DNA from 3 places in the Flavonifractor sp. An52 genome. Region 2 is predicted to be linked to each of the others. Evidence: predicted binding sites of a transcription regulator. Region 2 holds the regulator's gene; each other region holds the start of a gene.
What was found. The regulator HrcA, encoded in region 2, represses chaperone genes, less so after heat shock. The targets are predictions, from matches to a motif close to TGTTAGCACTCNNNNNNNNNGAGTGCTAACA.
Positions count from the first base shown of each region.

Region 1: B5G06_RS12145 (Hsp20/alpha crystallin family protein) is a predicted target of HrcA. The motif match lies at 1,156-1,186, and genes of this name have one in related genera.
Region 3: htpG (molecular chaperone HtpG) is a predicted target of HrcA. The motif match lies at 1,441-1,471, and genes of this name have one in related genera.

Region 1 covers NZ_NFIB01000036.1:21,657-24,932, reverse strand. Annotated here, with positions in the region: gene B5G06_RS12155 (DUF3185 family protein) at 26-229, opposite strand; gene B5G06_RS12150 (AAA family ATPase) at 463-1,056, shown strand; gene B5G06_RS12145 (Hsp20/alpha crystallin family protein) at 1,342-1,785, shown strand; gene B5G06_RS12140 (helix-turn-helix domain-containing protein) at 2,023-2,394, shown strand; gene B5G06_RS12135 (NADH peroxidase) at 2,720-3,262, shown strand.
Region 2 covers NZ_NFIB01000022.1:44,769-48,044, reverse strand. Annotated here, with positions in the region: gene B5G06_RS09605 (MBL fold metallo-hydrolase) at 1-741, shown strand, start outside; gene B5G06_RS09600 (GNAT family N-acetyltransferase) at 776-1,243, opposite strand; gene hrcA (heat-inducible transcriptional repressor HrcA) at 1,469-2,521, shown strand; gene grpE (nucleotide exchange factor GrpE) at 2,538-3,077, shown strand; gene dnaK (molecular chaperone DnaK) at 3,121-3,276, shown strand, end outside.
Region 3 covers NZ_NFIB01000044.1:5,525-8,800, reverse strand. Annotated here, with positions in the region: gene htpG (molecular chaperone HtpG) at 1-1,398, opposite strand, end outside; gene B5G06_RS12935 (hypothetical protein) at 1,527-2,564, opposite strand; gene mnmE (tRNA uridine-5-carboxymethylaminomethyl(34) synthesis GTPase MnmE) at 2,688-3,276, opposite strand, start outside.

The sequences.
Region 1 (3,276 bases), on a different contig from region 2:
GACCGCCCGTGGCATATGTAATACCTTAGTTTTTCTTTTTGCCGACCACGCACAGGATGATGCCGACCACCAGCAGGATCACGCCGATGACGATGAACATGGTGCCGGGGTTAGCGGTACCGCTGCTCATGATGCTGGTGAACTGGGCCTCCAGGCTGTTGTTCTGCATAAAACCGTAACCGGCGCAGCCGATACCGGCGATGATCAGAATGATACCCAGGATAAACATATGGACACTCCTTTCTCTTTGTACTCTCTTTTTCAGTTCCCATTGAGGCGGGAAAAGATCATCTGGGCGCAGGGTCCAGATGGCAATTATTATACTCAAGTTCCAAAGAAAGTCAATCGAAAGCCGTAATAAAATTCATATATTAACGTAGGATAATAAATATAAGGTATGAAAAACTCTTTGACGGAAGGTGGAAAAAGCATTATACTAAAATTAGGATAGGAGGTGTCCTTATGAAGCATATCGTCATCACCATCGGCCGTGAATATGGCTCCGGCGGACGGCTCATTGCCAAGCAGTTGTCCGAGGAGATGGGCATTACGTTCTACGACAAGCAGCTGATCTCCGATGTGGCCAAAAAGACCGGCTTTTCCGAGCACTTTATCCGCAACGCCGAGCATCAGCGCCCCACCAACAGTTTTCTCTATGACCTCTATACCAGCGTACAGACGCCGTCGGTACCCGACCAGGTGTTTATCGCTCAGGCCAAGGTCATTAAGGAGGCTGCTGCCAGAGAGTCCTGCGTCATTGTAGGCCGCTGTGCCGACTATATTCTCCGGGATCAGCCCCGCTGCCTGAAGGTGTTTGTCAATGCGCCTCTGGATCAGCGAATCCGCCGCGCCCGGGAGGAGTACGGTGTACAGGAGAACAATCTGGAGAGCTATGTGATCCGGCAGGATAAAGCCAGGGCCTCCTATTATAACTATTTTGCCACCGGCCGTTGGGGACAGAGCCGGGAATACGATTTGTGTGTCAACAGCCGCATCGGTATCGACGCCTGTGTGGCTGTGATTCGTGCCGCAGCCCAAGCGATTGCCGACAGCTGATTTTTTGAAAAAGCCGGGACCCGTTGCAGTGCAACGGGTCCCGGCTTTTTTGCGGGGAAAATCGCATAAATTGTGAACAATATTGATTGATTGTGTGAACATTAGCACTCTCCTATTGACAATGCTAATTCTGGTGCTATAATAAGGCTGTGCTTAGGAAAGAGGACCGAAAGGGAATCGGACCAAGGTACTGTTACAAGAAAACAAAGCAGGTAACAAAAGCTCGCCACCGAGAGGTCCCACTCCCCAGCTACGAGCCGCAGAAGACGAATGGAGGTATGACTTATGTTACCTAGCATTTTTGGTGAGAATTTGTTTGATGAGTTTTTCCAGGACCCCTTTGACCGGATGTCGGTTTTTTCCGATCACAACCCGCTCTATGGTAAGCACGGCAAGAATCTGATGAAGACCGATGTGCGGGAGACTGAGAATACCTATGAGCTGGATGTGGATCTGCCCGGCTTTAAGAAGGATGAGGTCCAGCTGGAACTGAAGGACGGTTGTCTGACGATCAGCGCCGCCAAGGGCTTGGACAAGGATGAGGAGGAAAAGAACGGCCGTTATCTGCGCCGGGAGCGCTATGCGGGCCAGTGCAGCCGCAGCTTCTACGTGGGCGATCATGTGGAAGCCAAGGATGTCTCCGCTAAGTTTGAGGACGGCATTCTGAAAATTACCCTGCCCAAGATGGCTCAGCAGCTGCCTGTGAACCACACCATTGCCATCGAGTAAGCAAGTATTAAAAACGGGCGCGCTGCAATATGCAGCGCGCCCGTTTTTTGACATACGGGATCTTTACCAAGGAGCCCTTGAATCTGTTCTGCCGGCTATGGTATGATGATTTCGCTTGAAAAACCCTTTGGCAACCAGCGGTTGCGGAAGTTCAAGCCAAACTTTATGGCGAAAAACCGGATGGTTTGATAGGCTGAACCTGTCCGGTAAGGCCGGAAGAAAGGATGGCGAGAAAGAATGACCTTGGGAGAGCGGATTCTGAATTACCGCAAGCGAGCAGGCTTATCTCAGGAGAGACTGGCCGAACTGCTGGGAGTGTCCCGACAGGCGGTGAGCAAGTGGGAAGGTGACGCCGCCCAGCCGGAACTGGATAAGATTGTGGCACTGGCCAGGTTGTTTGGGATTACCACGGACCAGCTGCTGCTGGGAGAGAGGCCCAATCCGGGCCCGCCCACAGAGGCGGCGCCTGAGAAGAGAGAACCCAGATGGTATCTGCTGGGGATTTTGCCGCTGGCAGTGGGTGCGTATTTGCTGATCCGGGGAGTGCTGCAGCTTTCCGCGGTGAGTGGCTTGTGGGAGTTTATGAAGTTGCCCGGATTCCTGTCATAGGGGGATAAGAGTATGGATCTTGATCTTTATAATAGTAGTATGGACCATGTGATGTCTATCATGTATGGTCCTATCATTACTCAGATCGTACTGGGCGGAATCCTGGTAGCGGTAGGGGTGTTAATCCTGGTCCTGGGACACCGCCGTTATCGACGGAAATATGGAAAGTAAGAGAAAGTAAAAAAGTTTTTTGAATTTGAAAAAAACACTTGACGGCAGAGTTAAGTTGTGCTATCTTAATACCAGAAATGATAATCATTACTGATTAGCACTTCCGGCTAACCCGAATCAAATAAAATGAATGACAAATTAGGAGGAAAATCACATGAAAAAGTGGGTCTGCTCTGTTTGCGGTTATGTTCACGAAGGGGATTCCGCCCCTGATTTCTGCCCCATCTGTAAGGCTCCCAAGGAGAAGTTCGTGCTCCAGGGCGGCGATAAGACCTGGGCTTCTGAGCACGTGGTAGGCGTGGCCAAGGGCGCTCCCGAGGAGATCATCCAGGGCCTGCGTGAGAACTTCCAGGGCGAGTGCTCTGAGGTTGGTATGTACCTGGCTATGGCCCGTGTGGCTCACCGCGAGGGCTATCCCGAGATCGGCCTGTACTGGGAGAAGGCCGCCTACGAAGAGGCTGAGCACGCCGCTAAGTTTGCTGAGCTGCTGGGCGAGGTCGTGACCGACTCCACCAAGAAGAACCTGGAGATGCGTGTGGACGCCGAGAACGGCGCTACCCAGGGCAAGACTGACCTGGCTAAGCTGGCCAAGCAGCACAACCTGGACGCCATCCACGACACCGTGCACGAGATGGCTCGCGACGAGGCCCGCCACGGTCGCAGTTTTGAGGGTTTGCTTAAGAGATACTTCGGTTAATAAAAACCCTTGAA
Region 2 (3,276 bases):
GAAAACTCCGCCCAGGATGGACTGATTCCCGAGCATGGCCTGTCCTTTTATGTGGAATACCGGGGCGGCCGCTATCTGCTGGACGCCGGGGAGTGCGGCGCAGTGGTGTACAACGCCGCCAAGCTGGGGGTGGATCTGTCCAAAGTGGACAAGGCCGCCCTGTCCCACGGGCACTATGACCACGCCGACGGCTTCAACGCCTTTTTTGCCGTCAATCCCTCCGCCGCCGTCTACGCCCGTCCCCGGATCACCGACCCGGAGATCTGGGCGGAGAAGGAGTACATTGGTGTCAACATGGGGATGTTCTGCCGGCACGAGAAGCGCTTTGACCTGGCGGAGGGCCCCCGGGATCTGGCGGAGGGCCTCCACCTGATCCCCGACCGGGTGAAGCATGAGCAGTCCCTGGTGGCTGAGACCTCCGAAGGTCTGGTGGTCCTCAACTCCTGCTGCCACGCCGGAGTGGTGAAGATTCTCACCCAGCTCTCCGAACAGTTCCCCGGCACCCCCATCCGTGCGGTATTGGGCGGCTTCCACCTGATGGGCAAGGAGGGTGTTACCACCCTGGGCCCTACCCCGGAGAAGGTACGATCCATCGCCGCCGCCCTGCGGGATGATTTAAAGGTACAGGACATCTATACCGGCCACTGCACCGGAGATCCCGCCTACGCCCTGCTGGAGGAGGAACTGGGCGACAGGCTTCACCACCTCACCGCCGGAGCGGTGTATGAATTTGCCGACTGAATCAAAAAGGACGCGCCTGCGGCGCGTCCTTTTCTTATAATTCCCGTTCCATTCTAATATCGGACAGTTGAAACCACTTGTCAGAATACGTGACGTATTCAAATCCCAGCTTCTCATAGATCCGCAGGGCAGCCTTCAGCTTGTGGTTGGAGGTGATCACGATGGTCTTTTGTCCCGCGTCCCGGGCGGCCTGGATCACCGCCTCCATCAGGGCGGTGCCGATGCCCCGCTCTCGGTACTCCTCTTTGACGCCGAACTTCAGTGCCTCGCACACACCGTCGCCCTGAAGCTCCAGCATGACCATGCCCACGATCTCCCGGCCACAGCGGGCCAGCAGCACACGGCCGCCCCCGGCGATAAAGCGGTGCGGATCGGCCAGCATCTCCAGGTCTACCGGCTCCAGCAGGTCATACTCCAGCAGCCAGGGCAGAGAGATGTCCTCCAGATCCTGTTTATAGCGCTCTTCGTAGTCAATGATCTCCACGGGCACCGTTCCGTCCACAGAGACACCCCTCCTGTCTGCAAGTCTTGTTCCTTATTGGATAGAATACCATTGAACCGCCGCCGCGTCAACCGCTCTGATTTGCATTCTGAAGGTCTGTCTGCTATCTTTTCTTCGTTCACATTTAATTTACAACCCTGCCTATTGACTTTTTTCCCGGACGGTGCTACATTATCTTTAGCACTCAGGTAGTATGAGTGCTAAATCAAAAGTGAGGTGGCCGCTATGGATTTAACCGAACGCAAAAAACGAATCCTGCGCGCCATCATCGAAAGTTACATCCAGTCGGCGGAGCCGGTGGGTTCCAAGGCCATTGCCTCTTCCATTGGCATGGAGATCTCTTCCGCCACCATCCGAAACGAGATGGCGGATCTGGAATCTCTGGGACTGCTGGAAAAGCCCCATACCTCCGCCGGACGCATCCCCTCTCCCAAGGGGTATCGGTTCTACGTCAACGAACTGATGGAGGCGCACAAGCTCTCCCTTCAGGAGACCGAGCGCATCAACCAGGCCCTGCGGATGAAGATGCAGGAGCTGGACCGGGTGCTGGACCAGGCCGGCCGGGTGGTGTCTCAGTTGACCAACTACCCCGCCTTTGCGCTGTCCTCCGGCATGAGCCGGGTGACGATCCGCCGGTTTGACCTTCTGATGGTGGAGCACAATGCCTTTATCATCGTGGTAATGACCGACACCAATGTGGTGCGCAACCGGCTGATCCGGCTGCCCTCCGATTTGACGGAGGCTCAGCTGCAGATGCTCAACACCCTGCTCAACGCCACCTTTACCGGCCTGCCTCTGGATGAGATTACGCCGGAGCTGATGCGGGTGGCCCAGCACGCCGCCGGAGAGGCCTACGGGCTCATCTCCCTGGTTGTCTCCTTCGCGATGGAGGTGCTGGAGAGCCTGGAGCAGCGCACCGTCCACACCTCGGGCATCGCCCATCTGCTGGAGCTGCCTGAGTACCGCTCTTTGGAGCGGGCCCAGCCTCTGCTGAGCTACCTCTCCGAGGACGCCGATCCCGCCCGCTTCCCCGTTCCCAAGGACGCCGCCATGAAGATCCTCATCGGCCCGGAAAATGTGGCCGACGCATTGAAGGATACCAGCGTTGTGGTGGCCAGCTATGACATCGGCGACGGAATGCGGGGCGTCATCGGTGTGGTGGGACCCACCCGTATGGATTATGCCAAAATCACCGCCCGCCTTTCCTATCTGGCCGAGGGACTGACCCGGCTGTTCGGGCAGGGCGAGCTGCCGGGCGGCAGCGACGATCTTAAATAGGAGATGAGTGCATCCCATGAGTAAGAAAGAGAAACAGCCCGAAGAGGTCATCCCTGAGGAGCAGACCGCACAGGCCGCCGCCCCCGAGGCTGCGGAGGAAGCCCCCAATCCCCTGCTGGAGGAGCTGGAGGCTCTGAAGCAGAACCTCACCGATCAGGAGGACAAGTTCCTTCGGCTGGCCGCCGAGTACGACAACTACCGCCGCCGCAGCCAGAAGGAAAAGGAGTCGGCCTGGGCCGATTCCAAGGCGGAGACCGCCGCCGCCTTCCTGCCGGTGTACGATAACCTGGAGCGGGCCCTCAAGCAGGACACCGCTGACGAGGCCTATAAGAAGGGCGTGGAGATGACCATGACCCAGCTGAAGGAGGTCCTCTCCAAGCTGGGCATTCAGGAGATCCCCGCCTTGGGCGAGACCTTCGACCCCAACCTGCACAACGCCGTCATGCACGTGGAGGACGAGAACGCCGGAGAGAACACCATTGTAGAGGTGTTCCAGGCCGGTTTCCGCACCGAAGAAAAGGTGATCCGGTTCTCCATGGTCAAGGTGGCCAACTAATTCATGTTAAAAAACAATTTACGATATATTGGAGGAATTGATTATGTCTAAGATCATCGGTATCGACCTCGGTACGACCAACTCTTGTGTTGCTGTTATGGAAGGCGGCGAGGCCGTCGTTATCGCCAACGCGGAAGGCAACCGCACCACCCCCTCTGTGGTGGCCTTCTCCAAGGACGGCGAGCGTATGGTGGGCCAG
Region 3 (3,276 bases), on a different contig from region 2:
CCGGATGCGCTCGGCCTGGGGCAGCTTGTCCAGCTTGGCGGTGTCCTCGCCGCAGGCAAAGTAGACGTACTGCTGGTCCTCGGGCATCCGCTCCTTGTACTCGGCCAGGGTGGTCAGCTTGCCCTCCTTGGAGGACCAGAACAGCAGCAGGTCGCTGAGCAGGTCCTTGTGGACGCCGTAGTCGGCCACCACACCCATCTTGATCTGGGGACCGAAGGCCTTCCAGAAGGTCTCGTACTTCTCCCGGTCCTCCTTCTGGAGGCGGAGCAGCTCGGCCTTGATTTTCTTCTCCAGGTTGTTGGCAATGACCTTCAGCTGGCGGGTGTGCTGGAGCATCTCACGGCTGATGTTCAGGGAGAAGTCCTGGGAGTCCACCACGCCCTTGACGAAGCGGAAGTGCTCGGGCAGCAGGTCGGCGCACTTGTCCATGATGAGCACGCCGGAGGAGTAGAGCTGCAGGCCCTTCTCATATTCCCGGGTGTAGAAGTCATAGGGGGCGTGAGAGGGGATGTAGAGCATAGCCTTGTACTCCACGGTACCCTCGGCGGAGACGTGGATCACGCTCAGGGGGTCCTCCCAGTCGCCGTACTTCTCCTTGTAGAACTGGTTGTATTCCTCGGGCTTGACCTCGCTCTTGGGCCGCTGCCACAGGGGCACCATGGAGTTGAGGGTCTCCCACTCATCATAGTCCTCCCACTCGGGCTTGTAGTCGTCGCCGGCGTCCTCCGGGCGAGGCTTCTGGCGGGACTTGTGCATGAGCATGACGATGGGGTAGTGGATATAGTCGGAGTACTTCTTCACCAGATCGGCGATACGGTACTGCTCCAGATACTCGTCGTAGTGGTCTTCGTCGGTGTTGGCCTTGATGTGGAGCACGATGTCGGTGCCCACCTTGTCCTTCTCGCAGGGCTCGATGGTGTAGCCGTCGGCGCCGTCAGACTCCCACTTCCAGGCCTGGCCGGCGCCGTAGGCCTTACTGGTGACGGTGACGTGGTCGGCCACCATGAAGGCGGAATAGAAGCCCACGCCGAACTGACCGATGATGTCGGTGGTGTCCCCCTCGGCCTTCTCCTGCTTGGCCATCTCCTGCTTAAACTGGAGGGAGCCGCTGCGGGCGATGGTGCCCAGGTTCTGCTCCAGCTCCTCCTTGGTCATACCGATGCCGTTGTCGCTGATGGTCAGGGTACGGGCGATCTGGTCGGGGGTGAGGGTAATCTTCAGCTCCGACCGGTCCAGGCCCACCTTGTCGTCGGTGAGGGCCTTATAGGCCAGCTTGTCCATGGCGTCGCTGGCGTTGGAGATGATCTCCCGCAGGAAGATCTCCTTGTGGGTATAGATGGAGTTGATCATCAGGTCCAGCAGTCGCTTGGATTCCGCCTGAAATTCTTTCTTTTCCACGATGAATGCCTCCTGTATATGAAAGTGTTTTTAAAAACATAGCGTTAGCACTCAATTATCCAGAGTGCTAACGCTATCATAATCCTTCGTATGAAAAATTGCAAGGGGGTTCAAGAAATGTTTACAATTCACCCCTCCCCGTCCATCTCCCAGTCATACTCCCGGAAGATGATCCGGAAGGAGGGGATGTTGTCTCGGCCCAGGTTGGAGGTCTCCACCGTAAACCGCCAGGCCCGGTCGGTGAGGACGGTGGACACCACCGTGTCCGCCCCGTCCTGGGCCACGGTGACGTCCTTCAGGAAATGGCTGTCCCGGCCCAAGGAGCCCGCCGGGAAGGAATAGGGGTACAGGTCCTCCGGGTAGTCTCCCAACCACTCATCCACATTGGCCCCCGTGCCGCCGCTCTCCAGGCAGGTGTTGTACAGGCGGATGGTGAAGATTCTGCCCTCCGGGTCAAAGGCGGTGGAAAAGCCTGGGATGGTGGTGGCCGCCGGGAAGAAGGAGACCACCTTCTCCGGGCTGTCCCCGTTGGGGATGAAGGAGAAGGACAGGCCGTCGGCGTCAATGCGGGCGTCGTAGAGCTGCTCATACCGCCCCCACTCCTCGGGCGGGTGGGTGGCCTCGCTGGAGGTTCCCATGGAAAAGGGCTGGGTCGGGTCCAGCCAGGTGGTCTCCTGGTAGGACTGGATGGCCCCCCAGTCCTGGTCGGGATGGATGGAACCGTGTTCGTCCCCCACCACCCACACCGTACGGATCTCCGGGAGCCCCTTCCAGGCGGTGCCCGCGTCCCATCCGGTGGTGGTGTAGCGCACTTCACCGGGGCCTGTGATCTCATAGGCGGTAAACTGGCTCCTGCCGGCCAGCTGTACCCGGCGTCCGGTCCGGCCGAACACCCAGGCCAGCAGGGAGAAGTCGGGGTCGTTTTCATAGCCGTACTCCACCAGATAGTCCCCCTCATAGGGAGTGACCTTCCTCACCTCATAACCCTCCTGGTTGTAGAGAGTATGGATGCTCTCCTCCTGTACCGGCAGTATGGTGAAGTCGTATTCCGCCGCCGGAGCGCTCTCCTTCGGTGGGGGCGTGGTCTGCGTCTCAGCAAGTGTCTGCGCCGCGCAGCCGCACAGGGCAAGGGCCAGCAGCAGGGCAGGCAATACCGTGCGTTTCATAACAGTAACCTCCTTTTCTGCCTCCATCCTACCATGTTCCGTGGTACAGAGGGTTACAGGGCCGGTGCCAATGTGGAGACAAGGGGTTACAAAGCGCAAAAAAGGAGCGGCCAAAGGCCGCCCCTATTTTCCAACACAGAACCGCTCGAAGATGCGGGCGGTGATGTCCTCCCGGATGTTGGCTCCGGTGAGTTCGCCCAGGGCAGACAGGGCCTCCTCCACGTCGGTAAGGAGGGCGTCGGGGGTGACCCCCGCCTCCAGGCTCTCCTCCGCCCGGGCCACGCCCTCCAGAGCCCGCCGGGCGGCCTCCGCCTGCCGGGCGTTGGTGAGCAGTTCTCCCGCCCCTCCCACGCCCACCGTGGGGAAAAGTCCTTCCACCAGCTCTCCCAGCTTGTCCAGCCCCTGGCCGGTCTTGGCGGACACCGACACCACCGGTGGCATCTCCTCCACCCCCAGCACCGGCATGGGCTTGGAGGGCAGGTCCGCCTTGGTGCGCACCAGGATCACCGGCGCGTGGTCTCTGGCATCGGCCAGCAGGTCCCAATCCTCCTCCCCCAGGGCCGTGGAGCCGTCCCACAGCACCAGGGCCAGGGCGGCCTCCTCCAGAGCGGCACGGCTGCGCTCCACGCCGATGCGCTCCACGGTATCCTCGGTCTCCCGGATGCCGGCGGTATCGATGAGCCGCAGGGTCACGCCCCCCAGCACGCACTTG